Regions from separate parts of the Citrobacter koseri ATCC BAA-895 genome, predicted to be linked through region 2. Evidence: predicted binding sites of a transcription regulator. Region 2 holds the regulator's gene; each other region holds the start of a gene.
What was found. Region 2 encodes LexA, which represses DNA repair genes until DNA is damaged. Its sites were predicted from a motif close to TNCTGTATGTACATACAGNA; they were not measured.
Positions count from the first base shown of each region.

Region 1: the regulator LexA is predicted to act here: its motif matches at 1,798-1,817, upstream of rmuC (DNA recombination protein RmuC).
Region 3: the regulator LexA is predicted to act here: its motif matches at 7,579-7,598, upstream of metR (HTH-type transcriptional regulator MetR).

Region 1 covers NC_009792.1:163,815-173,904, forward strand. Annotated here, with positions in the region: gene CKO_RS00780 (dienelactone hydrolase family protein) at 1-701, opposite strand, end outside; gene udp (uridine phosphorylase) at 960-1,721, shown strand; gene rmuC (DNA recombination protein RmuC) at 1,861-3,288, shown strand; gene ubiE (bifunctional demethylmenaquinone methyltransferase/2-methoxy-6-polyprenyl-1,4-benzoquinol methylase UbiE) at 3,383-4,138, shown strand; gene ubiJ (ubiquinone biosynthesis protein UbiJ) at 4,152-4,757, shown strand; gene ubiB (ubiquinone biosynthesis regulatory protein kinase UbiB) at 4,754-6,394, shown strand; gene tatA (Sec-independent protein translocase subunit TatA) at 6,468-6,734, shown strand; gene tatB (Sec-independent protein translocase protein TatB) at 6,738-7,286, shown strand; gene tatC (Sec-independent protein translocase subunit TatC) at 7,289-8,068, shown strand; gene tatD (3'-5' ssDNA/RNA exonuclease TatD) at 8,110-8,892, shown strand; gene rfaH (transcription/translation regulatory transformer protein RfaH) at 8,900-9,388, opposite strand; gene ubiD (4-hydroxy-3-polyprenylbenzoate decarboxylase) at 9,632-10,090, shown strand, end outside.
Region 2 covers NC_009792.1:3,600,924-3,611,013, reverse strand. Annotated here, with positions in the region: gene malK (maltose/maltodextrin ABC transporter ATP-binding protein MalK) at 1-461, shown strand, start outside; gene CKO_RS16580 (maltoporin) at 595-1,947, shown strand; gene malM (maltose operon protein MalM) at 2,102-3,043, shown strand; gene ubiC (chorismate lyase) at 3,225-3,722, shown strand; gene ubiA (4-hydroxybenzoate octaprenyltransferase) at 3,735-4,604, shown strand; gene plsB (glycerol-3-phosphate 1-O-acyltransferase PlsB) at 4,696-7,116, opposite strand; gene CKO_RS16555 (diacylglycerol kinase) at 7,287-7,655, shown strand; gene lexA (transcriptional repressor LexA) at 7,779-8,387, shown strand; gene dinF (MATE family efflux transporter DinF) at 8,683-10,002, shown strand.
Region 3 covers NC_009792.1:153,553-163,642, forward strand. Annotated here, with positions in the region: gene pldA (phospholipase A) at 1-511, shown strand, start outside; gene recQ (ATP-dependent DNA helicase RecQ) at 602-2,431, shown strand; gene rhtC (threonine export protein RhtC) at 2,495-3,115, shown strand; gene rhtB (homoserine/homoserine lactone efflux protein) at 3,158-3,778, opposite strand; gene pldB (lysophospholipase L2) at 3,890-4,882, shown strand; gene yigL (sugar/pyridoxal phosphate phosphatase YigL) at 4,926-5,726, shown strand; gene CKO_RS00765 (carboxylate/amino acid/amine transporter) at 5,807-6,706, shown strand; gene metR (HTH-type transcriptional regulator MetR) at 6,594-7,547, opposite strand; gene metE (5-methyltetrahydropteroyltriglutamate--homocysteine S-methyltransferase) at 7,796-10,057, shown strand.

The DNA.
Region 1 (10,090 bases), 1.3 Mb from region 2:
GCATCCGGGTAAACGACGATCTCCGCTTTGGCGTTTGCTGCGCGCAGCGCCTGCCGCATGGTTTCGACGGTATCCACGGGAATGCCAGTGTCCTGCCCGCCATACAGCCCCAGAACCGGCGCGTTCAGATCGGTCGCGATATCCACCGGGTGTCTGGGCGAGTTCAGGGTTTTGTCCCCGACCAGCTTTCCATACCATGCTACCGCGGCTTTTAACTGTGGATTGTGTGCTGCATACAGCCAGGTAATGCGCCCGCCCCAGCAAAAGCCGGTTATCATCAGACGATGTACATCGCCGCCGTTGCGGGAGGCCCAACTGGCGACGTGGTCCAGATCCGCCAGTACCTGAGAGTCCGGTACTTTGGCCACCAGACCGCTTAACAGCGTTGGGATATCGGCAAAATCATTCGGATCGCCTTCGCGGAAATAGAGTTCTGGTGCGATAGCCAGATACCCTTCCAGCGCCAGGCGGCGGCAAACGTCGCGAATATGTTCATGAACGCCAAAGATCTCCTGCACCACAATGACAACGGGTAACGCGCCATCGTTCACTTTTGGCCGCGCGTGCCAGGCGGGCATCTCATCACCCTGAGTAGGAATAGATGTTACGCCTGCGATAATGGCGTCATCAGGGGTGTGAACCGTTGTGGTAGCAAGGGGGGAAGCAGCAGGTGCAAAGCCAGATTGTTGTATCGTTGTCATGGTATTCTCCGTACCCTTAAGGAAATAGCGCAATGTTAAATATAGACAGCATGCAACAAATCACATTGCCTGAAACAGGCTATCTTTTGTGCAATGGTGCGCGGTATTGATATGTTTATGTGATGTAAATCACTATTTTATGGTAATTCAATGCAATTTATTTACTTCATGGTGATGAGCGTCACGAAACTATTTTTAGCTCTTCGGTAAAGTGTCTTTTTGCTTCTTCTGACAAACCCGATTCACAGAGGAGTTTTTATGTCCAAGTCTGATGTTTTTCATCTCGGCCTCACCAAAAATGATTTACAAGGGGCTACGCTGGCTATCGTCCCTGGCGACCCGGAGCGTGTGGAAAAGATCGCCGCGCTGATGGAAAAGCCGGTTAAGCTGGCATCTCATCGCGAATTCACCACCTGGCGTGCTGAGCTGGATGGTAAAGCTATCATCGTCTGCTCTACCGGTATTGGCGGCCCGTCCACCTCTATTGCGGTAGAGGAACTGGCGCAACTGGGTATTCGTACTTTCCTGCGTATCGGCACCACTGGCGCTATTCAGCCGCATATCAACGTGGGCGATGTGCTGGTCACAACCGCGTCTGTACGTCTGGACGGAGCGAGCCTGCACTTTGCGCCGATGGAGTTCCCGGCCGTCGCCGATTTTGAATGTACGACTGCGCTGGTTGAAGCGGCGAAATCCGTGGGCGCGACCACTCACGTTGGCGTTACCGCCTCTTCTGACACCTTCTATCCGGGTCAGGAACGTTACGACACCTTCTCTGGCCGCGTCGTTCGTCGTTTCAAAGGTTCTATGGAAGAGTGGCAATCGATGGGCGTCATGAACTACGAAATGGAATCCGCCACGCTGCTGACCATGTGCGCAAGCCAGGGTCTGCGTGCCGGTATGGTGGCGGGCGTTATCGTTAACCGCACTCAGCAAGAGATCCCGAATGCGGAAACGATGAAACAGACCGAAAGCCATGCGGTGAAAATTGTCGTGGAAGCAGCGCGTCGTCTGCTGTAATTCTTCCCTTCCCCACGAAAGGCCGACGCGTTCGGCCTTTTCTTTTTGCGTAGCGCCTCGCAGGAAAACCCTTTCAAACTGGACGTTTATACAGCACAATTCTATTTTGTGCGGGTAATTCCTTGATGCAGGGGGCGTGGTGGATATCACAATCATTTTGTATGCCGTGTTGGCGCTGGCGGGTGTGGGGGTAGGCTGGCTGATCGCCAGTTATCAACAGGCGCAGCATAAGGCCGAACAGCTGGCGGAACGTGAAGAGATTGTGGCGTCGCTCAGCGCTGCAAGACAGCAGGTTGCGCTAAGCGAACACTGGCGCGAGGAGTGTGAACTGCTCAATAACGAACTGCGCAATCTGCGGGACATCAACACCTCGCTGGAAGCGGATCTGCGTGAAGTCACCACGCGGCTGGAGGCCACTCAGCTGCATGCGGAAGATAAAATCCGCCAGATGATCAACAGCGAACAGCGCTTAAGCGAGCAGTTTGAGAACCTTGCCAACCGCATCTTCGAGCAGAGCAACCGCCGGGTTGATGAGCAAAACCGCCAGAGTCTGAATAGCCTGTTAACGCCGCTTCGCGAACAGCTGGATGGCTTCCGTCGCCAGGTGCAGGACAGCTTTGGTCAGGAGGCGCGTGAACGCCACACCCTGGCGCATGAGATCCGCAATCTACAACAGCTGAATGCGCAAATGACGCAGGAAGCGGTGAACCTGACGCGCGCGTTGAAAGGCGATAATAAAACCCAGGGTAACTGGGGAGAAGTAGTGCTGACGCGCGTACTTGAAGCCTCGGGTCTGCGTGAAGGTTATGAGTATGAAACCCAGGTGAGTATTGAAAATGACGCCCGCTCGCGTATGCAGCCGGATGTCATTGTGCGTCTGCCGCAAGGGAAGGATGTCGTCATCGACGCCAAAATGACGCTGGTTGCCTATGAGCGCTATTTTAACGCTGAAGATGAGTACACGCGCGAAAGCGCGTTGCAGGAGCACATCGCGTCAGTACGTAACCATATTCGCTTGCTGGGGCGCAAGGATTACCAGCAGTTGCCGGGGTTACGCACGCTCGACTATGTGCTGATGTTCATTCCTGTCGAGCCTGCGTTTTTACTGGCGCTGGACAGACAGCCCGAACTGATTACCGAAGCGCTTAAAAATAATATTATGCTGGTCAGCCCGACGACGTTGCTGGTGGCGTTGCGTACGATTGCCAACTTATGGCGCTATGAGCATCAAAGCCGTAACGCGCAGCACATCGCAGACAGAGCCAGCAAACTCTACGACAAGATGCGCTTATTTATCGATGACATGTCGTCCATCGGCCAGAGTCTGGACAAAGCGCAGGACAACTACCGGCAAGCCATGAAAAAACTCTCCTCAGGGCGTGGAAATGTGCTGGCGCAGGCGGAGGCTTTTCGTGAACTGGGGGTAGAAATCAAACGCGAGATAAATCCAGATCTGGTTGAACGTGCGACCTCGCAGGATGAAGAGTATCGTTTACGCGCGGTTCCTGAAGATCAACAGGATACGCCTTGTGCTGATGATGAGCGGGTAAATCAGCAATCGCACTAGTTCCTTCGGGGTAGCGGAGCCCGGTTGAAGGGTAGGGCAAATTGGCCCAATCTGTTACACTTCTCGAACATTTTATTGATGAGCAGGCACTGAGATGGTGGAAGATTCACAAGAAACGACGCACTTTGGCTTTCAGACCGTCGCTAAAGAGCAGAAAGCTGACATGGTGGCCCACGTTTTTCATTCTGTGGCGTCAAAGTACGATGTCATGAATGACTTGATGTCATTTGGCATTCACCGCTTGTGGAAGCGCTTCACCATCGACTGTAGCGGCGTACGTCGTGGTCAGACCGTTCTTGACCTGGCGGGCGGTACAGGCGACCTGACAGCCAAATTCTCGCGTCTGGTTGGCGAAACCGGCAACGTTATCCTGGCGGATATCAATGACTCGATGCTCAAAATGGGCCGCGAGAAGCTGCGTAACATTGGCGTGATTGGCAATGTTAAGTACGTGCAGGCCAACGCCGAAGCGCTACCTTTCCCGGATAACACATTCGATTGCATCACCATTTCGTTTGGTCTGCGTAATGTGACGGAAAAAGAGAAAGCGCTGCGCTCCATGTACCGTGTACTGAAACCGGGCGGGCGTTTGCTGGTACTTGAGTTTTCTAAACCAATTATCGAGCCGCTGAGCAAAGCGTATGACGCATATTCATTCCACATTTTGCCGCGTATTGGCTCAGTCGTGGCGAATGATGCGGACAGTTACCGCTATCTGGCGGAATCTATCCGTATGCATCCGGATCAGGACACCTTAAAAGCGATGATGCAGGACGCCGGGTTTGAAAGCGTCGATTACTACAACCTGACGGCGGGCGTTGTTGCGCTGCATCGTGGCTATAAGTTCTGACAGGAGACCGGGGATGCCTTTTACACCCTTCGTGACCGCAGGAATCGAAAATCTGCTCAATACCTTTCTGTACCGTTCACCGGCGCTGAAATCCGCCAGAGCGCGTTTGCAGGACAAGGTGCTGCGTGTGGAGCTCAAAGGATTTTCGACGCCGCTCGTATTGGTGTTCAGTGAACGCCAGGTCGATGTGCTGGGGGCATGGGAAGGCGAGGCTGATTGCACGGTCATCACACATGCCAGCGTGTTGCCTGAATTGCGCGATCGCCAGCGGCTTACCGCGCTTATTCGCAGCGGCGAGCTGGAGGTTCAGGGCGATATTCAGGTGGTACAGAATTTTGTGGCGCTGGCCGATCTGGCGGAATTCGATCCCGCAGAGCTTTTAGCGCCTTATACCGGCGATATCGCGGCGGAAGGGATCAGCAAAGTCCTGCGTGGCGGCGCTAAGTTTTTACGTCATAACATTCAGCGTCAGCAGCGTTATATCGCTGAGGCGATGACTGAAGAGTGGCGTATGGCGCCTGGGCCGCTGGAAGTGGCATGGTTTGCAGAAGAAACGGCAGCCGTTGAGCGTGCAGTAGACGCGCTGACTAAACGGCTGGAAAAACTGGAGGCCAAATGACGCCAGGTGAAGTACGGCGCCTTTATTTCATCATTCGCACCTTTTTAAGTTACGGCCTTGATGAGCTGATCCCCAAAATGCGTATCACGCTGCCGCTTCGGTTATGGCGTTACTCATTATTCTGGATGCCGAACCGGCATAAAGACAAACCGCTGGGTGAACGATTAAGGCTGGCTTTGCAGGAGCTGGGGCCGGTGTGGATCAAATTTGGTCAAATGCTTTCCACCCGTCGTGACCTTTTCCCGCCTCAGATTGCCGATCAGCTTGCGCTATTGCAGGATAAAGTCGCCCCTTTTGATGGCGCGCTGGCGAAAGCACAAATTGAAGAAGCAATGGGTGGCCTGCCTGTTGAAGAGTGGTTTGATGACTTTGACATCCAGCCATTAGCCTCTGCGTCGATTGCCCAGGTACATACCGCGCGGCTGAAGTCGAACGGTAAAGAGGTGGTGATTAAGGTTATCCGCCCGGATATTCTGCCGGTTATTAAAGCCGATTTAAAACTGATCTACCGTCTTGCCCGTTGGGTGCCGCGCCTGCTGCCGGATGGACGACGCCTTCGCCCGACCGAAGTCGTTCGCGAGTATGAAAAAACGCTGATCGATGAGCTGAATTTGCTGCGTGAATCGGCAAACGCCATCCAGCTACGGCGTAATTTCGAAAACAGCCCCATGCTGTATGTTCCCGAAGTCTATTCCGACTACTGTAGTCAGGACATGATGGTCATGGAGCGGATTTACGGCATTCCCGTTTCGGATGTGGCGACGCTGGAAAAGAACGGCACCAACATGAAGCTGCTGGCTGAGCGTGGCGTACAGGTCTTCTTTACCCAGGTGTTCCGCGACAGTTTTTTCCATGCGGATATGCACCCTGGCAATATCTTCGTCAGCTATGAGCATCCTGAAAATCCGAAATACATTGGGATTGATTGCGGCATTGTGGGGTCGCTGAACAAAGAGGATAAACGCTATCTGGCGGAGAATTTCATCGCGTTTTTTAACCGTGACTACCGCAAAGTAGCGGAACTGCATGTGGATTCAGGGTGGGTGCCACCGGATACCAATGTTGAAGAGTTTGAGTTTGCTATCCGCACCGTGTGCGAGCCTATTTTCGAAAAACCGCTGGCGGAAATCTCGTTTGGTCACGTTTTATTAAACCTTTTCAATACGGCGCGTCGATTTAACATGGAAGTCCAGCCACAGCTGGTATTGTTACAAAAGACATTGCTGTATGTTGAAGGGGTTGGACGCCAGCTCTATCCACAGTTGGATCTGTGGAAAACGGCGAAGCCGTTTCTTGAATCCTGGATTAAAGATCAGGTTGGCATTCCTGCGCTCACCAGAGCACTTAAGGAAAAAGCGCCGTTCTGGGTCGAAAAAATGCCAGAAATACCTGAACTGGTGTATGACAGTTTGCGCCAGGGCAAATATTTACAGCACAGTGTTGATAAGATTGCGCGCGAGCTTCAGGAGAATCATGTGCGTCAGGGACAATCCCGCTATTTACTGGGCATTGGCGCGACGTTGTTGTTAAGTGGGACATTCCTGCTTGTCAGCCGCCCGGAATGGGGGCTGATGCCTTGCTGGTTAATGGCCGGAGGCCTGGTCGCCTGGCTGATTGGCTGGCGTAAAACTCGCTGATTTTTTCATCGCTCAAGGCAAGTCGTGTATAATGCGACCTTAATAATTCATCATCTATCACAGAGGAACTCGTATGGGTGGTATCAGTATTTGGCAGTTGTTGATCATTGCCGTCATCGTTGTACTGCTATTTGGCACCAAAAAGCTCGGCTCCATCGGTTCCGATCTTGGCGCGTCCATTAAAGGCTTCAAAAAAGCGATGAGCGATGATGATGCGAAGCAGGATAAAACCAGTCAGGACGCTGATTTTACCGCTAAATCTATCGCTGATAAGCAAGGTGAAGCGCAAGGCGAAGCGAAGAAAGAAGACGCCAAAAGTCACGATAAAGAGCAGGTATAATTCGTGTTTGACATCGGTTTTAGCGAACTGCTGTTGGTGTTCGTGATCGGCCTCATCGTTCTGGGGCCTCAACGATTGCCGGTAGCGGTAAAAACGGTAGCGGGCTGGGTACGCGCGTTGCGATCCCTTGCGACCACGGTGCAGAATGAACTGACCCAGGAGCTGAAGCTCCAGGAGTTTCAGGACAGTCTGAAGAAGGTCGAAAAAGCGAGCCTCCAGAACCTGACTCCAGAACTGAAAGCCTCGATGGATGAACTTCGTCAGGCCGCGGAGTCGATGAAGCGTTCCTACAGCGCCAACGATCCTGAAAAAGCGAGCGATGAAGCGCATACCATCCATAATCCGGTGGTGAAGGATAACGAAGCGCAGCATGAAGGGGTTACACCTGCCGCCGCTGAAACCCAGGCCAATTCTCCTGAGCAAACACCGGAAACGGCTGATGCCGGGCAGCCTGAACAGACGGAAGCCGCTTCCGTAAACGAGATGGACGCAGAAAAGAAATCCGCCGCGACTGTTGTCGAATCCTCCCCCTCGTCGAGTGATAAATCGTAAACATGGCTGTAGATGATACCCAACCTCTTATTACGCATCTGATTGAACTGCGTAAGCGTCTGTTGAACTGCATTATTGCGGTTATTGTGATTTTTCTGGCGTTGGTCTATTTCGCCAATGACATTTATCACATGGTTGCCGCGCCGCTGATCGAACAGATGCCGCAGGGTGCGACGATGATCGCCACCGACGTGGCCTCGCCGTTTTTCACCCCTATCAAACTGACTTTCATGGTGTCGCTGATCCTGTCTGCGCCCGTGATTTTGTACCAGGTATGGGCGTTTATTGCCCCTGCGCTGTATAAGCATGAACGTCGTCTTGTCGTGCCGCTGCTGGTGTCCAGCTCGCTGCTGTTCTATATCGGTATGGCGTTCGCCTACTTTGTGGTCTTCCCGCTCGCGTTTGGTTTCCTTGCCAATACCGCGCCGCAGGGCGTACAGGTTTCTACCGATATCGCCAGTTACCTCAGCTTTGTGATGGCGTTATTTATGGCATTCGGCGTCTCTTTCGAGGTGCCCGTCGCGATTGTCCTGCTCTGCTGGATGGGGGTAACTACCCCTGAGGACTTGCGTAAGAAGCGTCCTTACGTCGTGGTTGGCGCGTTTGTCGTGGGGATGCTGCTGACGCCGCCAGATGTCTTCTCACAAACATTGCTGGCGATACCGATGTACTGCCTGTTTGAGGTTGGCGTGTTCTTCTCTCGCTTCTATGTCGGTAAACGACGTCCACGAGAAGAAGATGACGAGGCCGAGACTGAGCAGGCCGGGAAAACTGAAGAATAAACGCAACCGCCCGTCAGGGCGGTTGTTATATGGGAGGAAGCATGTTTGATATCGGCGTTAATTTAACCAGTTCGCAATTTGTGAAAGATCGCGATGACGTGGTGACGCGCGCGCTGGCGGCCGGGGTGTCGGGTATGCTTCTGACCGGAACCAATCTGCACGAAAGCCAGCAGGCGCAAAAACTGGCGCAGCGTTATGCCTGCTGCTGGTCGACGGCTGGCGTACATCCGCATGACAGCAGTCAGTGGCAATCAGAAACTGAAGACGCGATCGTCGCTCTGGCAAGACAGCCGGATGTGGTGGCGATTGGCGAATGTGGTCTGGACTTCAATCGTAATTTTTCCACGCCGCAAGAACAGGAACGTGCATTCCAGGCGCAGTTGCGCATTGCCGCTGAGTTGCAGATGCCCGTTTTTATGCACTGTCGGGATGCGCATGCGCGTTTTCTGGCGCTGCTTGAGCCGTGGCTGGATAAACTCCCGGGCGCGGTGTTGCATTGCTTTACCGGTACGCGTGAGGAGATGCAGGAGTGCATAGACAGAGGGCTTTATATCGGTATCACGGGTTGGGTCTGCGATGAACGTCGCGGTCTTGAATTGCGTGAGTTGCTGCCCTTCATCCCTGCGGAAAAACTGTTGATTGAGACCGACGCCCCCTACCTGTTGCCGCGCGATCTCACGCCTAAACCGGCTTCGCGGCGTAACGAACCGGCGCATCTGGCGCACATTCTTGCGCGCGTTGCCCACTGGCGCGGGGAAGACCCGCAATGGCTGGCGGCCACAACGGATGCCAATGTCAAAACGCTGTTTGGGATTGCCTTCTAAAGCGCGCTTAAACTTTACGAAACGCGGTGTTTTTCACGCTCTGCTTCACCTCTTTATTTAGCAGGTTAAGCAGCAGCATGGAGCGCGCTTCGCCATCCGGTTCGGTAAAAATCGCCTTCAGACCTTCAAATGCGCCTTCAGTGATAATCACGCTGTCCCCTGGGTAGGGCGTTTCGGGATCAACAACGCCTTCTGGTTTGTAGACAGAAAGCTGATGAATCACGTTGGACGGAACGGTGGCAGGGTGTGCGCCAAACCGCACGAAGTGGCTGACGCCGCGTGTGGCGTTGATCGTGGTGGTATGAATCACTTCCGGGTCGAATTCAACAAACAGATAGTTAGGAAAGAGCGGTTCGCTAACGGCGGTACGTTTGCCGCGCACCATTTTTTCCAGCGTGATCATCGGCGTCAGGCAATTTACCGCCTGTCTTTCGAGGTGTTCCTGGGCACGCTGAAGTTGCCCGCGCTTGCAGTACAGTAAATACCAGGATTGCATAATAACTCTTATCCGCTTGTCCGGGGCGCAAGCATAACAAAAGCCATGCGCTAAGTTAATTATACCCGTTGTATTTCAGGCTGCTTCTTTGTTGGCTACCTCGCCGCAACCTGAAATTCATTGAGTAGATAACCCCCGGGCTCCCCTGTACCGTCAGAGTTCACGCTAATTTAACAAAAATACAGCATCACGATGATGAACGCCGTATAATGAGGCGCTTACAAAGAGGCCACAACTGACGCCATGAAATATCACGACTTACGCGACTTCCTGACGCTGCTGGAACAGCAGGGTGAACTCAAACGCATTACGCTTGCGGTAGATCCTCATCTGGAAATGACTGAAATTGCTGACCGTACGCTGCGTGCGGGCGGGCCAGCTCTGTTGTTTGAAAATCCCAAAGGCTATGCGATGCCGGTGTTGTGCAACCTGTTTGGCACGCCCAGACGCGTCGCAATGGGTATGGGCCAGGAAGATGTCACCGCGTTGCGCGAAGTCGGCAAGCTGCTGGCGTTTCTGAAAGAGCCGGAGCCGCCGAAAGGGTTCCGTGACCTGTTTGATAAGCTGCCGCAGTTTAAGCAAGTGCTGAACATGCCGACCAAACGACTACGCGGCGCGCCGTGCCAGCAGAAAGTGTTCTCTGGCGACGACGTTGATTTACAGCGTATTCCCATCATGACCTGCTGGCCGGAAGATGCCGCG
Region 2 (10,090 bases):
AGCCGCTGGAGCTGTACCACTATCCGGCGGATCGCTTCGTCGCGGGCTTTATCGGTTCCCCGAAAATGAACTTCCTGCCGGTGAAAGTCACCGCGACCGCTATCGAGCAGGTGCAGGTTGAGCTGCCGAACCGCCAGAACGTCTGGCTGCCGGTAGAAAGCAACGGCGTTCAGGTCGGGGCAAATATGTCGTTAGGTATTCGTCCAGAGCATCTGCTGCCCAGCGACATCGCCGATGTCACCCTGGAAGGCGAGGTTCAGGTCGTCGAACAACTTGGTCACGAAACACAAATTCATATCCAGATCCCCGCCATTCGTCAAAACCTGGTTTACCGCCAGAACGACGTGGTGTTGGTAGAAGAGGGTGCCACATTCGCTATCGGTCTGCCGCCAGAGCGTTGCCATCTGTTCCGTGAAGATGGTTCCGCATGCCGTCGGCTGCATAAGGAGCCGGGCGTTTAAGGTCCCCATTAAAAAAACAAAACGCAAAACCATTCGAGGATGCATCAAGGCGGCAAGTGAAAAAACACCGCCAACAAAGAGGCAGTCCGAAAGGGGACGCGTTTAAAGAAAAGCAATGATCTCAGGAGATAGAATAATGATTACTCTGCGCAAACTTCCTCTGGCGGTTGCCGTCGCAGCAGGCGTTATGTCTGCTCAGGCAATGGCAGTGGATTTTCATGGTTATGCTCGTTCCGGTATCGGCTGGACGGGTAGTGGCGGCGAACAACAATGTTTCCAGGCAACTGGCGCTCAAAGTAAATACCGTCTTGGTAACGAATGTGAAACCTATGCGGAATTGAAACTGGGTCAGGAAGTGTGGAAAGAAGGCGACAAGAGCTTCTATTTCGACACTAACGTGGCCTACTCCGTAGCGCAACAGAATGACTGGGAAGCAACCGATCCGGCGTTCCGTGAAGCCAACGTGCAGGGTAAAAACCTGATTGACTGGCTGCCAGGCTCCACCATCTGGGCGGGTAAGCGCTTCTATCAGCGTCATGACGTTCACATGATCGACTTCTACTACTGGGATATTTCTGGTCCTGGTGCGGGTATCGAAAACATCGACCTGGGCTTCGGTAAACTGTCTCTGGCAGCGACCCGCTCTCAGGAAGCCGGTGGTTCCTACACCTTCAGCAGCCAGGATATTTACAACTCTTCTAAAGACACCGCCAACGACGTCTTCGACGTGCGTTTAGCCGGTCTGGAAACGAACCCGGACGGCGTGCTGGAACTGGGTGTCGACTATGGTCGTGCAAACACCACTGACGATTATCGTCTGGCTGACGGCGCATCTAAAGACGGCTGGATGTTCACTGCTGAACATACCCAGAGCATGCTGAAGGGCTACAACAAGTTTGTGGTTCAGTACGCCACTGACGCGATGACCACGCAGGGTAAAGGTATTCCTCAGGGTTCTTACGGCTCGACTTTTGATATCGGCGAAGGCGACGATCAGCTCCATTATGTCGATCGTTACGTCAATAACAACGGTAAGCTGTGGCGTATTCTGGACCACGGGGCGATCTCTCTGGGCGACCGTTGGGACCTGATGTACGTCGGTATGTTCCAGAAACAGGACCTGGATAACGATCTGGGTACTGACTGGTGGACCGTAGGCGTTCGTCCGATGTTCAAATGGACGCCGATCATGAGCACCCTGCTGGAAGTCGGTTACGACAACGTCAAATCTCAGCAGACTGGCGATCGCAACAACCAGTACAAAATCACCCTGGCGCAACAATGGCAGGCTGGCGACAGCATCTGGTCCCGCCCGGCCATCCGTCTCTTCGCAACCTACGCGAAGTGGGATGAGAAATGGGGCTATATCAAAGATGGCGATAACACATTGCGTTATGCCGCATCGAATAACTCCGGCTTCAACACAACCAGCCGTGGCGACAACGATGAGTGGTCCTTCGGCGCCCAGATGGAAATCTGGTGGTAATACGTGACATAACGAGGGGGGCGCAAGTCCCCCGGTAACGAGATGCAGGCCGGATAAGGCGTAGCCGCTATCCGGCATTATCTGCACCGTTTCTCGCGGTTTAGCGCGCTATTGCCTGGCCACCGCTGAACCCGTGCTATCTGAGGTGATAACAATGAAAATGAAGAAAAGTCTCGTCGCCCTTTGTTTATCGGCGGGGTTGCTGGCAAGCGCACCAGGCATCAGCCTGGCGGATGTAAACTATGTTCCGCAAAACACCAGCGCAGCGCCTGCGATTCCGACCGCCGCACTACAACAACTCACCTGGACGCCTGTCGACCAGTCCAGTACGCAGTCCACACAGCTTTCTACCGGTGGTCAGCGGCTTGACGTCGCCGGTATTACAGGCCCGGTTGCCGCGTATAGCGTACCGGCGAACATCGGTGAGCTCACGCTGACATTGAGCAGCGAAGTTAACAAACAAACCAGCGTATTTGCACCGAACGTGCTGATTCTCGACCAGAACCTGACGCCTTCAGCGTTTTTCCCCAGCAGCTACTTTACCTACCAGGCCCCCGGCGTGATGAGCGCGGATCGTCTGGAAGGGGTGATGCGTCTGACGCCTGCGCTGGGCCAGCAGAAGCTGTACGTTCTGGTGTTTACCACCAATAACGATCTCCAGCAGACCACCACGCTGCTTGACCCGGCAAAAGCGTATGCGAAAGGCGTGGGTAATGCCGTCCCGGATATTCCCGATCCGATCGCGCGCCACACGACTGATGGCCTGCTGAAACTGAAAGTGAAAACCAACAGCAGCTCCAGCGTACTGGTTGGCCCGCTGTTTGGTTCTTCCGGTCCGGGACCGGTCACCGTCGGCAATACTGCGGCACCGGCGACCGCCTATACCGCACCAGCCGTTGCCGCGCCAGCGCCTGCCCCGGCGAAGAAAAGCGAGCCAATGCTGAACGACACGGAAAGCTACTTCAACAATGCGATTAAGGACGCGGTAGCGAAAGGTGACGTTGATAAAGCTCTGAAACTGCTTGATGAAGCCGAACGCCTGGGATCGACATCTGCCCGTTCCACGTTTATCAGCAGTGTAAAAGGCAAGGGGTAAGCGTCTCCCCACATTGCTGATTTTGCAACAACTGGTGCGTCTCCTGGCGCACCTTTTTTTTAGCATTCCATGCGAGTTGTTACACTTCTGTTGCGCAACCGATCACTTAATTATGTTTACGCCTCCCGTAATCTCTTTTCTGCGATACAATGCCTTTACGTTATGAAACGGAGAGTACGGCATGTCACACCCTGCGTTAACGCAACTGCGTGCGCTGCGCTATTTTAAAGAGATTCCTGCGCTGGATTCCCGGTTGCTCGACTGGTTACTTCTGGAAGATTCCATGACCAAACGTTTTGAGCAAGAAGGGAAACGGGTAAGCGTGACATTGCTTCGGGAAGCGTTTGTTGGTCCACATGAAGTGGCTGAAGAGGTGGCGCTGCTACCGGTCGAATCCCGCTACTGGTTACGTGAAATTTTGTTATGTGCAGACGGCGAACCCTGGCTTGCCGGGCGTACCGTCGTGCCTGAATCAACGTTGTGCGGCCCTGAGCTGGCCTTACAAAATCTGGGAAAAACGCCGTTAGGGCGCTACCTGTTTACATCATCAACGTTGACCCGAGATTTTATTGAGATTGGTCGTGATGCCGCACTGTGGGGGCGTCGTTCCCGCCTGCGTCTGAGCGGTAAGCCGCTGATGCTTACCGAGCTGTTTTTGCCCGCATCACCGTTGTATTAAGAGGAAAACAAAATGGAGTGGAGTCTGACGCAGAATAAGCTGTTGGCGTTTCACCGCCTGATGCGTACGGATAAGCCAATCGGCGCCTTACTGCTGCTCTGGCCGACATTATGGGCGCTGTGGGTAGCGACGCCGGGAGTACCGCAACTGTGGATTCTGGCGGTGTTTGTCGCCGGGGTCTGGTTAATGCGCGCCGCCGGTTGCGTGGTCAACGATTATGCCGATCGTAAGTTTGATGGACATGTGAAACGCACGGCCAACCGACCGTTGCCCAGCGGGGCGGTCACGGAGAAAGAGGCGCGCACGCTGTTTGTCGTACTGGTAGCGCTCTCCTTCCTGCTGGTGTTAACGCTGAATACGATGACCATTCTGCTGTCGATTGCGGCGCTGGCGCTGGCGTGGGTCTATCCCTTCATGAAGCGTTACACCCATTTGCCGCAGGTTGTGCTGGGCGCGGCGTTTGGCTGGTCTATTCCTATGGCGTTTGCGGCGGTGAGTGAGTCCGTGCCGCTGAGCTGCTGGCTGATGTTCCTGGCCAATATCCTCTGGGCGGTAGCCTACGACACGCAGTACGCGATGGTTGACCGGGACGACGATCTGAAAATCGGCATTAAATCGACGGCCATTCTGTTCGGGCGACATGACAAACTTATTATCGGGATTTTGCAGATTGCGGTGCTGGCGCTAATGGCGCTGATTGGCTGGCTGAACGGGCTGGGCTGGGGGTATTACTGGTCGGTGCTGGTGGCTGGCGCGCTGTTTGTGTATCAGCAGAAACTGATTGTCGGGCGCGAACGTGAAGCCTGTTTTAAAGCGTTTATGAACAATAACTACGTCGGCCTGGTGCTGTTTTTAGGGCTGGCGATGAGTTACGTTGGTTGAAAAAAAGCCCGGTAGCGCTTACCGGGCCTACATAACATATTGCGCAGAATGTAGGCCGGGTAGGGCGAAGCCGCCACCCGGCTTTTTATTGTCACTCGCCCTGCGTTGCGCTCTCAATGGTCAGACGCACATCCGACGTGATCAAATCGGCCAACATCTGATACACCTTCATCGTCTGCTCAGGCTCGGCGTCTCCGGTATCGCTGATGTATTTCTCATCACGCAGAGTCAGCACCAGAGAACTGAACACCGCTTTATCGAAGAACTCCGGCGCGTTAATGCCGTGCAGAACGGAAAGACGTTGCGCGACCGTGCGGCTCTCTTTTTCCAGCGTACCACGGTTGATCGACGGATTCGCGCTCAACAGCCAGAAGGTGATGGCATAGCGTTGCAGCGTTTCGCGCGCGCCAGCCGCCAGCAGTTGCAGCGTGCGAGAATGTGCCGGATTGATATGCAGCTCATCGTTCTGTACGGCGATCAGCCCCTGACGTTGCATCTCACTGCTCAGCGCGTCAATCACGCTGGCAAGCTCATCGTGTTCCCAACGCAGGAACAGTTCCGCTTTCAGCATCGGATAGAGCACGTCAACATGCTGCATCAGCGCGTCACGCGAGATGTGGCGGTGCTGGGTAATGATGGCCGCCATCAGGGAAGGCAGAACCAGCATATGCGCGATGTTGTTGCGATAGTAGGTCATCAACACGGCCTGCTCGCGCGGCAGAATGATGATATCGCCGATGGTGTCTTTCTCGACCTCAAACTTGTTCATCTGCAAGGCGTGGTCGATCAGTTCACTGGCGCTCTGCGCAGGAACCGTAGAATCCGCCGCGTACGGCACGTTGCGCAGCAGACTCAGATAGCAGTCGAGCTGTTCAGTCAGCTGCTCACGGGTCAGAGAGCGCTGGCGGGAAGCCAGTAGCGCGGTGCAGCACAGGTTCATGGCGTTGGCTGCACCGGCGTTGTTAATGCGCACCATCAGATCGGCGGCAATGTTATTCACCGTCGGTGTCAGCCAGGCCGGGCGGATAGACTCGATAGGATCGATGGATTCACGCCACTCCGGCACATGCTGGTTGAGGTAAGTCATCAATGGCATCGGTTCGCCAAAGTTGACGTAGCCCTGGCCCAGATTACGCAGTTTGCTTAAACCGCGCAGCATCTGCGGCAGGCTCTCTTTCTCTTTCGTCGCGCCACGCAACTCTTTGGCGTAAGTGCCCACTTCCATCACATGCTCATAGCCGATGTAGATCGGCACCAGCGTGATAGGACGCGTGCCGCCGCGCAACATCGCCTGAATGGTCATCGACAGCGTGCCGGTTTTCGGGTCGAGCAGACGACCGGTACGCGATCGACCGCCTTCGACGAAATATTCGACTGAGTAACCACGGCTGAACAGCTCGCCCAGGTATTCACGGAAAACGGTGGAGTAGAGCTTGTTGCCCTTGAAGGTACGACGAATAAAGAACGCGCCCAGACGGCGGAAAATCGGACCCGCCGGCCAGAAGTTCAGGTTGATGCCCGCAGCGATATGCGGCGGCACCAGCCCCTGGTGATACAGCACGTAGGAAAGCAGCATATAGTCCATATGGCTGCGGTGGCAGGGCACATAGACAATTTCATGCCCGTCGTGCGCCAACTGACGAACGCGCTCGGCGTTATGGACGTTAATCCCCTGATAAAGACGGTTCCAGGTAAAGCCCAGAATACGGTCGGTCAGACGGATCATCTCGTAGGAGAAGTTGGCGGCAATCTCTTCCATCAGCGCAATGGCGTTTTGCTGCGCCTTTTCATGGGAGATTTTTTTGCTGCGCGCTTCATCTTCCACGGCGCGAGCGATGGCTTTTGAAGCCAGCAGCTTGTTAAACAGATCCTGACGGGCTGGCAGACGCGGCCCGACCGCCGCCAGACGTTGACGGGCGAAGTGCATACGCGCCACGCGCGCCAGTTTCTGCGCGATTGTCTTGTCAGTGCCGTGTTCGTCAGCCATCCGGCGCAAAGACACGGACGGCGAGAAACGAACAAAGCTGTCGCGTCCCAGCCAGGAGACGGCAAAGAATTTCTGCACGCCGTTCAGCATACGTAAAGGCGGGTTATCTTCTCCTTTTTCGCGCCCCGGAGAGCGGCCAAACATCACCGATACCGGCACCATTTGCACATCCAGATCGGGATTGCTGCGGTGGAGATCGAGATAGTTGTGGAAAAGCTTAATGGACTCTTCTTTTGGCGTGTAATAGGTGAAGACACGCGGCCCGCCGTGAATAAAGACATAACGCGGCAGCAGCGTTCCGTCGATCTCCAGCGGCTCCAGCGGGTCGGGAAGATCGTGCGCCAGACACTGGGCGCGCAGCGTCAGCAGGTCTGCTTTGGAGTTGTACGGCAATACGTACATAATAGGGCGCGATGTATCAAGCCCCAACTCCGGGGCAGGATCTGCCGGAATAGACTTGCTTTTTACCAGCACGCTTAATGGTAAATTCAGTAATTTGTAGTAAATTCGTGGCCAGCCGGACATAAACGATGTAAAGCCTCTGGTTAATAATGCAAATGCGCTGCAAGGATATCAGAAAGTCTGGTGAATTTCTGGTGTATCCCGTCATACTTCGCGCTGCGTTGCCGTCGCCCGAATCATACGGGCCAACGATATAATTTCATTGACGCTAATAATGCAAAAAGGTTCTTTTAATGGCCAATAATACCACTGGATTCACCCGAATCATTAAAGCCGCAGGCTATTCCTGGAAAGGTTTTCGCGCCGCATGGGTCAACGAAGCGGCGTTTCGCCAGGAAAGCATCGCCGTGCTGGCAGGTGTGCTGATTGCCTGCTGGCTGGATGTGGATGCCATTACTCGCGTACTGCTGATTGGTTCTGTGATGCTGGTGATGATTGTTGAAATCCTTAACAGCGCCATTGAAGCTGTTGTTGACCGTATTGGCTCTGAATACCATGAACTCTCCGGTCGCGCGAAGGACATGGGGTCTGCGGCGGTGCTGCTGTCTATTTTCGTCGCGCTGATGACCTGGGGTCTCCTGCTATGGTCACATTTCCGCTAAGGTTTTTTCGATAAAGATTCCATAACGGTATAAAACTCCTGTTTTCTGCGCAGTTTATGGTTCCAAAATCACCTTTAGCTGTATATACTCACAGCATAACTGTATATACACCCAGGGGGCGGAATGAAAGCGTTAACGGCCAGGCAGCAAGAGGTGTTTGATCTCATTCGGGATCACATCAGCCAGACAGGTATGCCACCAACGCGTGCGGAGATCGCGCAGCGTTTGGGGTTCCGTTCCCCAAACGCCGCTGAAGAACACCTGAAAGCGCTGGCGCGTAAAGGGGTGATTGAAATTGTTTCCGGCGCATCGCGCGGTATTCGCCTGCTTCTGGACGAAGAAGAAGGGTTGCCGCTGGTCGGTCGCGTCGCCGCCGGTGAACCGCTGCTGGCGCAGCAGCATATCGAAGGCCATTATCAGGTCGATCCTTCGCTGTTTAAACCCAATGCTGATTTTCTGCTGCGTGTTAGCGGCATGTCGATGAAAGATATCGGAATTATGGACGGCGATCTGCTGGCAGTGCATAAAACCCAGGATGTCCGTAACGGCCAGGTGGTTGTGGCGCGTATTGACGATGAAGTCACGGTAAAACGCCTGAAAAAACAGGGCAATAAAGTTGAACTTTTGCCAGAAAATAGCGAATTTAAACCGATTGTGGTTGACCTGCGTGAGCAGAGCTTCACCATCGAAGGACTGGCGGTAGGCGTTATCCGTAACGGTGAATGGCTGTAATCAGGCGCTGGCACAACGCCTGATGGCGCTGCGCTTATCAGGCCTACAAATATCCCCGTAGGCCGGATAAGGCGTTTATGCCGCCATCTGGCAAATGTGCCCATAGTACCGTAGGCCGGATACGGCGTTTATGCCGCCATCCGGCAAATGTACCCGTAGTACCGTAGGCCGGATAAGGCGTTTACGCCGCCATCCAGCAAATGTACCCATAGTACCGTAGGCCGGATAAGGCATTTATGCCGCCATCCGGCGATTAATCGATTGGTTTATTTGACTTTTTCTCAGGCTCATCTGCATGCCTTTCTTCACATCCTCTGACAAAGCACTCTGGCACCTCGCCTTACCCATGATTTTTTCCAACATCACCGTTCCCTTACTGGGTCTGGTGGATACGGCTGTTATTGGTCATCTCGATAGCCCCGTCTATCTGGGTGGTGTTGCCATTGGCGCAACCGCAACCAGCTTCCTTTTCATGCTGTTGCTCTTCTTACGCATGAGCACTACCGGGTTAACGGCGCAGGCCTTTGGCGCGAAAAATCCGCAAGCGCTGGCGAGAGCGTTGGTGCAACCACTCATCCTGGCGCTGAGCGCGGGGGCGCTGATTGCGCTGCTGCGCACGCCGATTATCGATCTGGCATTGCATATCGTTGGCGGTAGCGAAGCGGTGCTGGAGCAGGCAAGACGCTTTCTGGCGATCCGCTGGCTGAGTGCCCCGGCATCTCTGGCGAATCTGGTTTTGCTTGGTTGGCTGCTTGGCGTTCAGTACGCCCGTGCGCCGGTTATCCTGCTGATTGTCGGGAATATCCTGAACATCGTTCTCGACCTGTGGCTGGTTATGGGGCTGCACATGAACGTGCAGGGGGCTGCGCTGGCGACGGTCATCGCTGAATATGCCACGCTGTTAATTGGTCTGCTGATGGTACGCAAAGTCCTTCGTTTGCGCGGTGTCTCTCCCGGTATGTTGAAACAGGCCTGGCGCGGGAACTTCCGTCGTTTGCTGGCGCTTAATCGCGACATCATGCTGCGTTCGCTGCTGCTGCAACTCTGTTTTGGCGCAATCACGGTACTGGGCGCCCGTATGGGAAGCGATATCATTGCGGTGAATGCCGTTCTTATGACGTTGCTGACCTTTACTGCCTATGCGCTGGACGGCTTTGCCTATGCGGTAGAAGCCCATTCGGGTCAGGCTTATGGCGCGCGGGACGGCAGCCAGCTACTGGACGTATGGCGGGCGGCGTGTCGCCAGTCGGGAATTGTGGCGCTGCTGTTTGCGCTGGTTTATGTGCTGGCGGGTGAGTACATCATCGCACTGCTGACTTCGCTGCCGCAGATTCAGCTTCTGGCCGATCGCTATCTTATCTGGCAGGTGATTCTGCCGTTGGTGGGCGTCTGGTGCTATTTGCTGGACGGTATGTTTATCGGGGCGACGCGGGCGGCTGAAATGCGTAACAGCATGGCTGTCGCCGCAGCCGGGTTTGCGCTCACCCTACTGACGATACCGCTGCTGGGGAACCACGGACTGTGGCTTGCGCTAACCGTTTTTCTGGCGCTTCGTGGGCTTTCTCTGGCATTTATCTGGCGGCGACACTGGCGAAAAGGGACCTGGTTTGCCTGAGTCCGGTGGTTAAAAACTCTGAATTAAAAAACGAAGGCCGAATCACTGACTACAATTAATCTCACGTTCAGCAGAAAACGTAATGCGT
Region 3 (10,090 bases), 1.3 Mb from region 2:
GTCCAACAGCGAAGAGTCCTCGCCGTTTCGTGAGACTAACTACGAACCGCAGTTGTTCCTCGGCTTTGCCACGGATTACCACTTTGCAGGCTGGACGCTGCGCGATGTGGAGATGGGGTATAACCATAACTCCAACGGGCGTTCCGATCCGACTTCGCGGAGCTGGAACCGCCTGTATACGCGTCTGATGGCGCAAAACGGTAACTGGCTGATGGAAGTGAAACCGTGGTACGTCGTTGGCGGCACCGGCGATAACCCCGATATCACTAAATATATGGGCTACTATCAGCTTAAAATCGGCTATCACCTGGGAGATGCGGTGCTGAGCGCTAAAGGCCAGTACAACTGGAATACCGGTTACGGCGGGGCGGAAGTGGGGTTAAGTTACCCGATGACGAAACATGTGCGCCTCTATACCCAGGTATACAGTGGCTATGGCGAATCGTTAATCGACTATAACTTTAATCAGACGCGTGTCGGCGTGGGTGTTATGCTGAATGACATATTCTGATCTGCGCAATGATTGTGTTTAAAACATTGCAGTTTCTTTCGCAGGCGCTGAAAATAGCGCCTGTTTTTATTTCAGGCAAACGGGGTTAATGTGGCGCAGGCGGAAGTGTTGAATCTGGAATTGGGGGCTAAACAGGTTTTACAGGAAACCTTTGGCTACCAACAGTTTCGCCCAGGCCAGGAAGAGATCATTGAGACGGTCGTCTCGGGTCGTGATTGCCTGGTTGTCATGCCGACCGGCGGCGGCAAATCCCTGTGTTACCAGATTCCAGCCTTACTGCTTAACGGACTCACCGTTGTCGTTTCGCCGCTTATCTCCCTGATGAAAGATCAGGTCGACCAGTTGCTGGCAAACGGCGTGGCGGCGGCGTGCCTGAACTCGACGCAGAGCCGTGAACAGCAGCATGAGGTGATGGCCGGTTGCCGAACCGGGCAGGTTCGCCTGCTGTATATTGCGCCGGAGCGCCTGATGCTGGATAACTTCCTTGAGCATCTGGCGCACTGGAATCCGGTCTTACTGGCCGTCGATGAAGCGCACTGTATCTCGCAGTGGGGGCATGACTTCCGCCCGGAATACGCCGCGCTCGGTCAGCTCCGCCAGCGTTTTCCTTCCCTGCCGTTTATGGCGTTGACCGCCACCGCAGATGACACCACCCGACTGGATATTGTTCGCCTGCTGGGGCTGAACGATCCGTTAATCCAGATCAGCAGCTTTGACCGTCCGAACATCCGCTACATGCTGATGGAGAAATTTAAGCCGCTCGATCAGCTGATGCGCTATGTGCAGGAACAGCGCGGCAAGTCCGGTATCATCTACTGTAACAGTCGGGCGAAGGTGGAGGACACCGCCGCACGTCTGCAAAGTCGCGGCATCAGCGCGGCGGCGTATCATGCCGGTCTTGAAAATAACGTGCGCGCCGATGTGCAGGAGAAGTTCCAGCGCGACGATCTGCAAATCGTCGTGGCGACCGTCGCATTTGGTATGGGCATTAACAAACCTAACGTGCGTTTTGTGGTGCATTTCGATATTCCCCGTAACATTGAATCCTACTATCAGGAAACCGGCCGCGCCGGGCGTGACGGCCTGCCCGCAGAGGCGATGCTGTTCTACGATCCGGCTGATATGGCGTGGCTGCGCCGCTGTCTGGAGGAGAAACCCGCCGGGCAGCTACAGGATATTGAACGGCATAAACTGAACGCGATGGGGGCGTTTGCCGAAGCGCAGACCTGTCGTCGTCTGGTGCTGCTGAACTACTTTGGCGAAGGGCGGCAGGAACCCTGCGGCAACTGCGATATTTGCCTCGACCCGCCAAAACAGTACGACGGCCTGATGGATGCGCGTAAAGCCCTGTCGACGATTTATCGCGTTAATCAGCGTTTTGGTATGGGCTATGTGGTGGAAGTATTGCGCGGCGCGAACAATCAGCGTATCCGCGATTTAGCTCATGACAAATTGCCGGTGTACGGCATTGGTCGCGATCAGAGCCATGAGCACTGGGTCAGCGTGATTCGTCAGCTTATTCATCTGGGTATGGTTACGCAGAATATTGCCCAACATTCGGCGTTGCAGTTAACCGAAGCGGCGCGTCCGGTGCTGCGTGGCGAAGTGCCGTTGCAGCTTGCCGTGCCGCGTATCGTCGCGTTGAAGCCGCGAGTGATGCAGAAATCTTTCGGCGGCAATTACGATCGCAAACTGTTCGCCAAACTGCGCAAATTGCGTAAGGCCATTGCCGATGAAGAGAATATCCCGCCGTATGTCGTCTTTAACGATGCGACGCTGATTGAAATGGCCGAACAGATGCCGGTTTCGCCGAGTGAAATGCTGAGCGTTAACGGCGTCGGCATGCGCAAGCTGGAGCGTTTCGGTAAAGAGTTTATGGCGCTGATCCGCGCGCATGTCGATGGTGACGACGAAGAGTAGTCAGCCAGGTAAAAAAGTGCCAGGATGGTGACTCGGTAAACTATTCCCCCGCGAGTCATTTTTATGTTGATGCTATTTCTCACCGTAGCGATGGTGCATATCGTTGCGTTAATGAGTCCTGGACCGGACTTTTTCTTTGTCTCTCAAACCGCCGTGAGCCGCTCACGCAAGGAAGCGATGATGGGCGTGCTGGGTATTACCTGCGGCGTCATGGTTTGGGCGGGCGTTGCGTTGCTCGGCCTGCATCTGATTATCGAGAAAATGGCCTGGCTGCATACCATCATTATGGTGGGTGGTGGTTTGTACCTGTGCTGGATGGGCTATCAGATGTTGCGTGGCGCGCTAAAAAAACAGGACGTCGCCGCGCCTGCGCCGCAGATTGAACTGGCGCAAAGCGGTCGTAGCTTTGTGAAAGGTTTGCTGACGAACCTGGCGAACCCGAAAGCGATCATCTATTTCGGATCGGTCTTTTCACTGTTCGTTGGCGATAACGTCGGCGTAGCCGCGCGCTGGGGTATTTTCGCGTTGATTATCGTGGAAACGCTGGCCTGGTTTACCGTGGTCGCCAGCCTGTTCGCGCTACCGAAAATGCGTCGCGGTTATCAGCGTCTGGCGAAGTGGATCGACGGCTTTGCCGGTGCGTTGTTTGCCGGTTTCGGCATTCACCTGATTATTTCGCGTTAATTATCGTAGGCCGGATAAGCGTTAGCGCCATCCGGCAATTTCTCAGGCATGCCTTGCGGACGCCAGCAGCGCACCCACCAGCATAAACAGCGAACCAAATACCTTATTCAACGCCTTCATTTGCTTCGGCCCTTTAATCCAGCCTGCGATACGTGTCGCCAGCGTCGCGTAACCGATCATCACAATGATATCAACGACAATGGTTGTGATGCCGAGCACGACGTACTGCATCAGCTGCGGCTCCTGCGGCTTGATAAACTGCGGAAATAGCGCGGCGAGAAAAACAATGCTCTTTGGGTTGGTCAGGTTTACAAATACCGCGCGCCTGAACAGACGGCTTCGGGACTGCGCGTGCGCCAGCGTGTTGAGATCGATAGCGCCTGCGGCACGCCATTGCTGGATACCCAGCCAGATCAGATAAGCGGCGCCCGCCCATTTCAGGACTTCGAATGCGACGACGGAACGTGAAAACAGCGTCCCCAGGCCCACGCCAACCAGTACGATGTGAATGCCAAGCCCGGTCTGCAAACCCGCAATAGACGCCGTTGCGCCGCGATAGCTGTGGCTGATTGCCGTGGTCATGGTATTGATGGCGCCGGAGCCGGGAGAAAGGCTCAAAATAATGGATGTCAGCAGATAAGCGAACCACCATTCGAAGGTCATGAGGAACTCCCTGATTGTCTGTTTTTATGCCACAATACCCTACTGTCGCTGTATTGTGTCAGGCATCATAAAGAAAACGATTTTTACCTGGTAAACGAGGCTGGATACCCGATGTTTCAGCAGCAAAAGGACTGGGAAACGAGAGAAAACGCGTTCGCTGCTTTTTCTATGGGGCCACTGACAGATTTCTGGCGTCAGCGGGAAGAAGCAGAATTCACGGGCGTGGACGACGTTCCCGTACACTTTGTCCGCTTTCACGCACAGAAAAACGATCGTGTCATCGTCATCTGTCCAGGTCGCATTGAAAGCTACGTAAAGTATGCCGAACTGGCGTATGACCTGTTCCATCTTGGTTTTGATGTCCTCATCATCGACCACCGTGGGCAAGGGCGCTCCGGGCGTTTGCTGTCGGATACGCACCGTGGTCATGTGGTCAATTTTAACGATTATGTCGATGACTTAACCGCATTCTGGCAGCAGGAAGTGCAATCGGGGCCGTGGCGGAAACGCTATATTCTGGCGCACTCTATGGGGGGCGCTATCGCCACGCTGTTCCTGCAACGCAACGCCGTCCAGTGTGATGCCATCGCGCTTTGCGCGCCGATGTTTGGTATCGTGATGCGCTTACCGGAGTGGATGGTGCGCCACATTCTTGACTGGGCCGAGGGGCATCAGCGAATCCGTGAAGGGTATGCCATTGGCACCGGGCGCTGGCGAGCGCTGCCTTTTAGTATGAATGTGCTAACGCACAGTCGGCAGCGCTATCGGCGCAATTTACGTTTCTATGCCGATGAGCCCCGGCTGCGCGTCGGGGGGCCGACTTACCACTGGGTGCGTGAAGGTATTCTGGCCGGTGAGCAGGCTCTGGCGGGGGCGGGTGATGACGCAACCCCTGTGCTACTCGTTCAGGCTGAAGAAGAGCGTGTGGTGGATAACCGCGCGCATGACCGTTTTTGTGAAATCCGCGCCGCAGCGGGCCATCCCGTAGAGGGAGAGCGACCGCTTGTCATAAAAGGCGCGTACCATGAGATCCTTTTTGAAAAGGACGCAATGCGCTCAGTCGCGCTTAACGCCATTGTCGAATTTTTCGACAGGCATAACTAATTCATCCAGCGGAAACCGCTTTGCCTTGAGGTTTAATTTTCTTATGTATCAGGTTGTTGCGTCTGATTTAGATGGTACGCTGCTCTCTCCCGATCACACGTTGTCCCCTTACGCGAAAGAGACGCTGAAATTATTGACCGCCTGTGGCGTGAATTTTGTGTTCGCGACTGGCCGTCACCACGTCGATGTGGGGCAAATCCGCGATAATCTTGAGATTAAGTCTTACATGATTACCTCCAACGGCGCGCGCGTGCATGACACCGACGGGAACCTGGTGTTCACCCACAACCTTGACCGCGACATCGCCAGCGATCTGTTTGGCGTAGTGAATGCAAGCCCGGATATCGTGACTAACGTCTATCGCGATGACGAGTGGTTTATGAACCGCCACCGCCCGGATGAAATGCGTTTCTTCAAAGAAGCGGTATTTCACTATTCGCTGTTCGAACCGGCGATGCTGGAGCCTGAAGGGGTCAGCAAAGTGTTCTTCACCAGCGATGCGCATGAAAAACTACTGCCGCTGGAGCAGGCGATTAACGCACGTTGGGGCGATCGCGTGAACGTCAGTTTCTCTACGCTGACCTGTCTGGAAGTGATGGCGGGAGGCGTGTCGAAAGGGCATGCGCTGGAAGCCGTCTCGAAAGCGATGGGCTACAAATTGCAGGATTGCATTGCGTTTGGCGATGGCATGAACGACGCGGAAATGCTCTCGATGGCGGGGAAAGGCTGCATTATGGGCAATGCCCATCAGCGCCTGAAAGATCTGCATCCGGGTCTGGAAATCATTGGCATCAATGCCGACGATGCCGTACCGCATTATCTGCGTAAGCTCTTTTTGCGGTAATGCGATTGCTCTTTAGTTGACCAGTTGTCAACTAAACTCCCCGCTACAATGGGTGCCCTTTATTCAAAGAGACATCCATTGTGGCGCTACTCATCATTACCACTATCCTGTGGGCCTTCTCCTTTAGCCTGTTCGGCGAGTATCTCGCGGGTCATGTTGATAGCTATTTTGCGGTGCTGGTGCGTGTTGGGCTGGCAGCGCTGGTGTTTCTCCCATTTCTGCGTACCCGTGGGCATAGCGTAAAAACCATTGGCCTGTATATGCTGGTGGGGGCGATGCAGCTTGGCATTATGTATATGCTGAGTTTCCGCGCCTATCTCTATCTGACGGTCTCCGAACTGCTGCTGTTTACCGTCCTCACGCCGCTTTATATCACGCTGATTTATGATTTGATGAGCAAGCGTCGCCTGCGCTGGGGTTATGCCTTCAGCGCGTTGCTGGCGGTCATCGGCGCTGGGATTATTCGTTACGACCAGGTTACCGATCATTTCTGGACGGGGTTACTACTGGTACAGCTTTCCAATATCAGTTTTGCCATCGGGATGGTGGGCTACAAGCGTCTGATGGAAACCCGGCCTATGCCGCAGCATAACGCGTTCGCCTGGTTTTACGTTGGGGCGTTTCTGGTGGCCGTTGTCGCCTGGTCTATGCTGGGGAACGCGCAGAATATGCCGGAAACGACGCTACAGTGGAGCATTCTGATCTTCCTGGGCGTGGCGGCGTCGGGCATCGGCTACTTCATGTGGAACTATGGCGCGACCCAGGTGGATGCCGGTACGTTAGGCATCATGAACAATATGCATGTGCCTGCGGGACTGTTGGTTAATCTGGCGATCTGGCATCAACAGCCCCACTGGCCGAGTTTTATTACAGGCGCGCTTGTGATACTGGCTTCCCTGTGGGTACATCGGAAGTGGGTCGCTCCGCGCTCCGTACAAACGGCAGATGGTCGCATGCGTGGTTCCGCGCCGAGCGAATAAACGCTTCAGTCACCGCCTGACGCTGCTCGCCATCGCGCACCGCAGCGTAGAGGCGGCTCCATAAGCCGTCGCCCAGGGTTTTGGTGACGACCAGCCCCTGGCGTTCGAAACTCTCCACTACCCAGTGTGGCAGGGCGGCAATGCCCATTCTGGCGGCGACCATCTGAATCAGCAGCAGGGTGTTATCCACGTTTTTCAGTGACGGGCTGATGCCGGCGGGTTGCAGGAAATGCCGCCAGACATCCAGTCGGCTGCGCTGTACCGGATAGATCAACAGCGTCTCGCTGGCTAAATCTTCCGGCGTAATCTGCGTCTTACTGGCCAGCGGATGATCGGGCGCCAGCACCAGTCGTACTTCAAAATCGAACATCGGCGAATAGTGCAGCCCGCTGCGCGGCAGGATGTCTGATGTCATCACCAGATCCAGCTCCCCCTGTTGCAGCGCGGGCTGGGGATCAAACGTCACGCCGGATTTGAAATCCATCTCAACCTGCGGCCACCTGGCGTGGAAGTTTTCCAGCGCCGGGGTCAGCCACTGAATACAGCTATGACATTCAATCGCAATGCGTAATCGGGTCTGCTGTGGTTCGTTACAGGCCTGTAGGGCGCGGCTAATCTGCGGCAGTACCTGGTTTGCCAGTTGCAGGAGAATTTCCCCCTGTGGCGTAAAACGCAGCGGCTGACTCTTACGGACAAATAACCGGAAGCCAAGGCGCTGTTCCAGATCGCTGAACTGGTGAGACAAGGCGGATTGGGTCTGGTGCAGCGTAGCCGCCGCAGCCGCCAGCGAACCGCTATTCCGCAACGCCTGGAGCGTTTTCAGGTGTTTAATCTCGATCATGAAAGTCCTTCACTTCGGCATGAGTAAATTGCGCTTGAGGAATATACAGTACCTGCCAATTATAGATGTGTAAACATCTGGACGTCTAAAACTCGTCATATTTCGACTTGCAGATGCGTTGGCTTCCTCGCTTACCCCAGTCACTTACTTCAGTAAGCTTCTGGGGATGCGCATCGTTGCCGCCTTCCTGCAAGCCGAACTATTTAGAGTTTTTTATTCAGATTCAATGAAATAAGAGAGGAATAAACATGACAATCCGCAATCACACCCTCGGTTTTCCTCGCGTTGGCCTGCGTCGTGAGCTAAAAAAAGCGCAAGAGAGCTACTGGGCGGGCAACGCCACCCGTGAAGACCTGCTGGCAACTGGACGTGAACTGCGTGCGCGCCACTGGGATCAACAAAAGCAGGCGGGCATCGACCTGCTGCCGGTGGGCGATTTCGCCTGGTACGACCATGTTCTGACCACCAGCCTGTTGCTGGGCAATGTACCGGCTCGTCATCAGAACAGCGACGGCTCGGTGGATATCGACACTCTGTTCCGCATTGGCCGCGGTCGCGCGCCGACCGGTGAACCGGCTGCGGCGGCGGAAATGACCAAATGGTTTAACACCAACTATCACTACATGGTGCCGGAGTTTGTGAAGGGCCAGCAGTTTAAACTGACCTGGACTCAGCTTCTGGATGAAGTGGACGAAGCGCTGGCGCTGGGTCACAAGGTGAAACCGGTACTGCTGGGGCCGGTAACCTACCTGTGGCTGGGTAAAGTGAAGGGGGAGTCGTTCGACCGTCTGAGCCTGCTGAACGACATTCTGCCGGTCTACAAACAGGTACTGACCGAGCTGGCGAAACGCGGCGTTGAATGGGTACAGATTGATGAACCTGCGCTGGTGCTGGAACTGCCGCAGGAATGGCTGGATGCTTACAAGCCTGCGTATGATGCGCTGCAAGGCCAGGTGAAGCTGCTGCTGACGACCTATTTTGAAGGCGTCACGCCGAATCTGGATACCATCGCCGCGCTGCCGGTACAGGGTCTGCACGTTGATCTGGTACACGGTAAAGATGACGTTGCCGAACTGCACAAGCGTTTGCCGTCTGACTGGCTGCTGTCTGCGGGGCTGGTTAACGGTCGCAACGTCTGGCGCGCCGATCTTACGGAAAAATATGCGCAAATTAAGGACATTGTCGGCAAACGCGACCTGTGGGTGGCCTCGTCCTGCTCTCTGCTGCACAGCCCGATCGACCTGAGCGTCGAAACCCGTCTGGATGCGGAAGTGAAGAGCTGGTTTGCTTTCGCGCTGCAAAAATGCGGTGAGCTGGCGCTGCTGCGCGATGCGCTGAACAGCGGCGACACGGCAAAACTTGAAGCGTGGAGCGCGCCGATTCAGGCTCGTCGCCACTCCACCCGCGTGCACAACGCGGCGGTGGAGAAACGTCTGGCGGCGATTACCGCCCAGGACAGCCAGCGTGCCAGCCCTTATGCCGCACGTGCCCAGGCGCAGCGTAACCGTTTTAACCTGCCGTCATGGCCGACCACCACGATCGGCTCATTCCCGCAGACGACGGAAATCCGCGGCCTGCGTCTGGACTTCAAAAAGGGCAACCTTGATGCGAATCACTACCGTACCGGCATCGCTGAACACATCAAACAGGCGATCGTTGAGCAGGAGCGTTTAGGTTTAGACGTACTGGTACACGGTGAAGCCGAGCGTAACGACATGGTGGAGTACTTCGGTGAGCATCTGGATGGTTTTGTTTTCACCCAGAATGGCTGGGTGCAGAGCTATGGCTCTCGCTGCGTGAAACCGCCGGTCGTCATTGGCGATGTCAGCCGCCCGGAACCGATCACCGTGGAGTGGGCGAAATACGCGCAGTCCCTGACTGATAAACCGGTGAAAGGGATGCTGACCGGCCCGGTGACGATCCTCTGCTGGTCATTCCCGCGTGAAGATGTGAGCCGTGAAACCATCGCTAAACAGATTGCGCTGGCGCTGCGTGATGAGGTTGCCGATCTGGAAGCGGCGGGAATCGGCATCATTCAGATTGATGAACCGGCACTGCGTGAAGGGTTGCCGCTGCGTCGCAGCGACTGGGATGCTTACTTGCAATGGGGTGTGGAAGCCTTCCGTATCAACGCTGCGGTGGCGAAGGATGATACCCAGATCCATACCCACATGTGTTACTGCGAGTTCAATGACATCATGGATTCTATCGCGGCGCTGGATGCGGACGTGATTACCATTGAAACGTCGCGCTCTGATATGGAGCTGCTGGAGTCGTTCGAAGAATTTGAATACCCGAACGAAATCGGGCCGGGCGTCTACGACATTCACTCGCCGAACGTACCGAGCGTCGAGTGGATTGAAGCCCTGCTGAATAAAGCCGCTCAGCGTATTCCGGCGGAACGTCTGTGGGTGAACCCGGACTGCGGCCTGAAAACCCGCGGCTGGCCGGAAACCCGCGCCGCGCTGGCGAACATGGTTAAAGCTGCGCAGAATCTGCGTCAGGCATAATTCGCTGCTCGGGAAGTGCTAGCGCTTACCCGG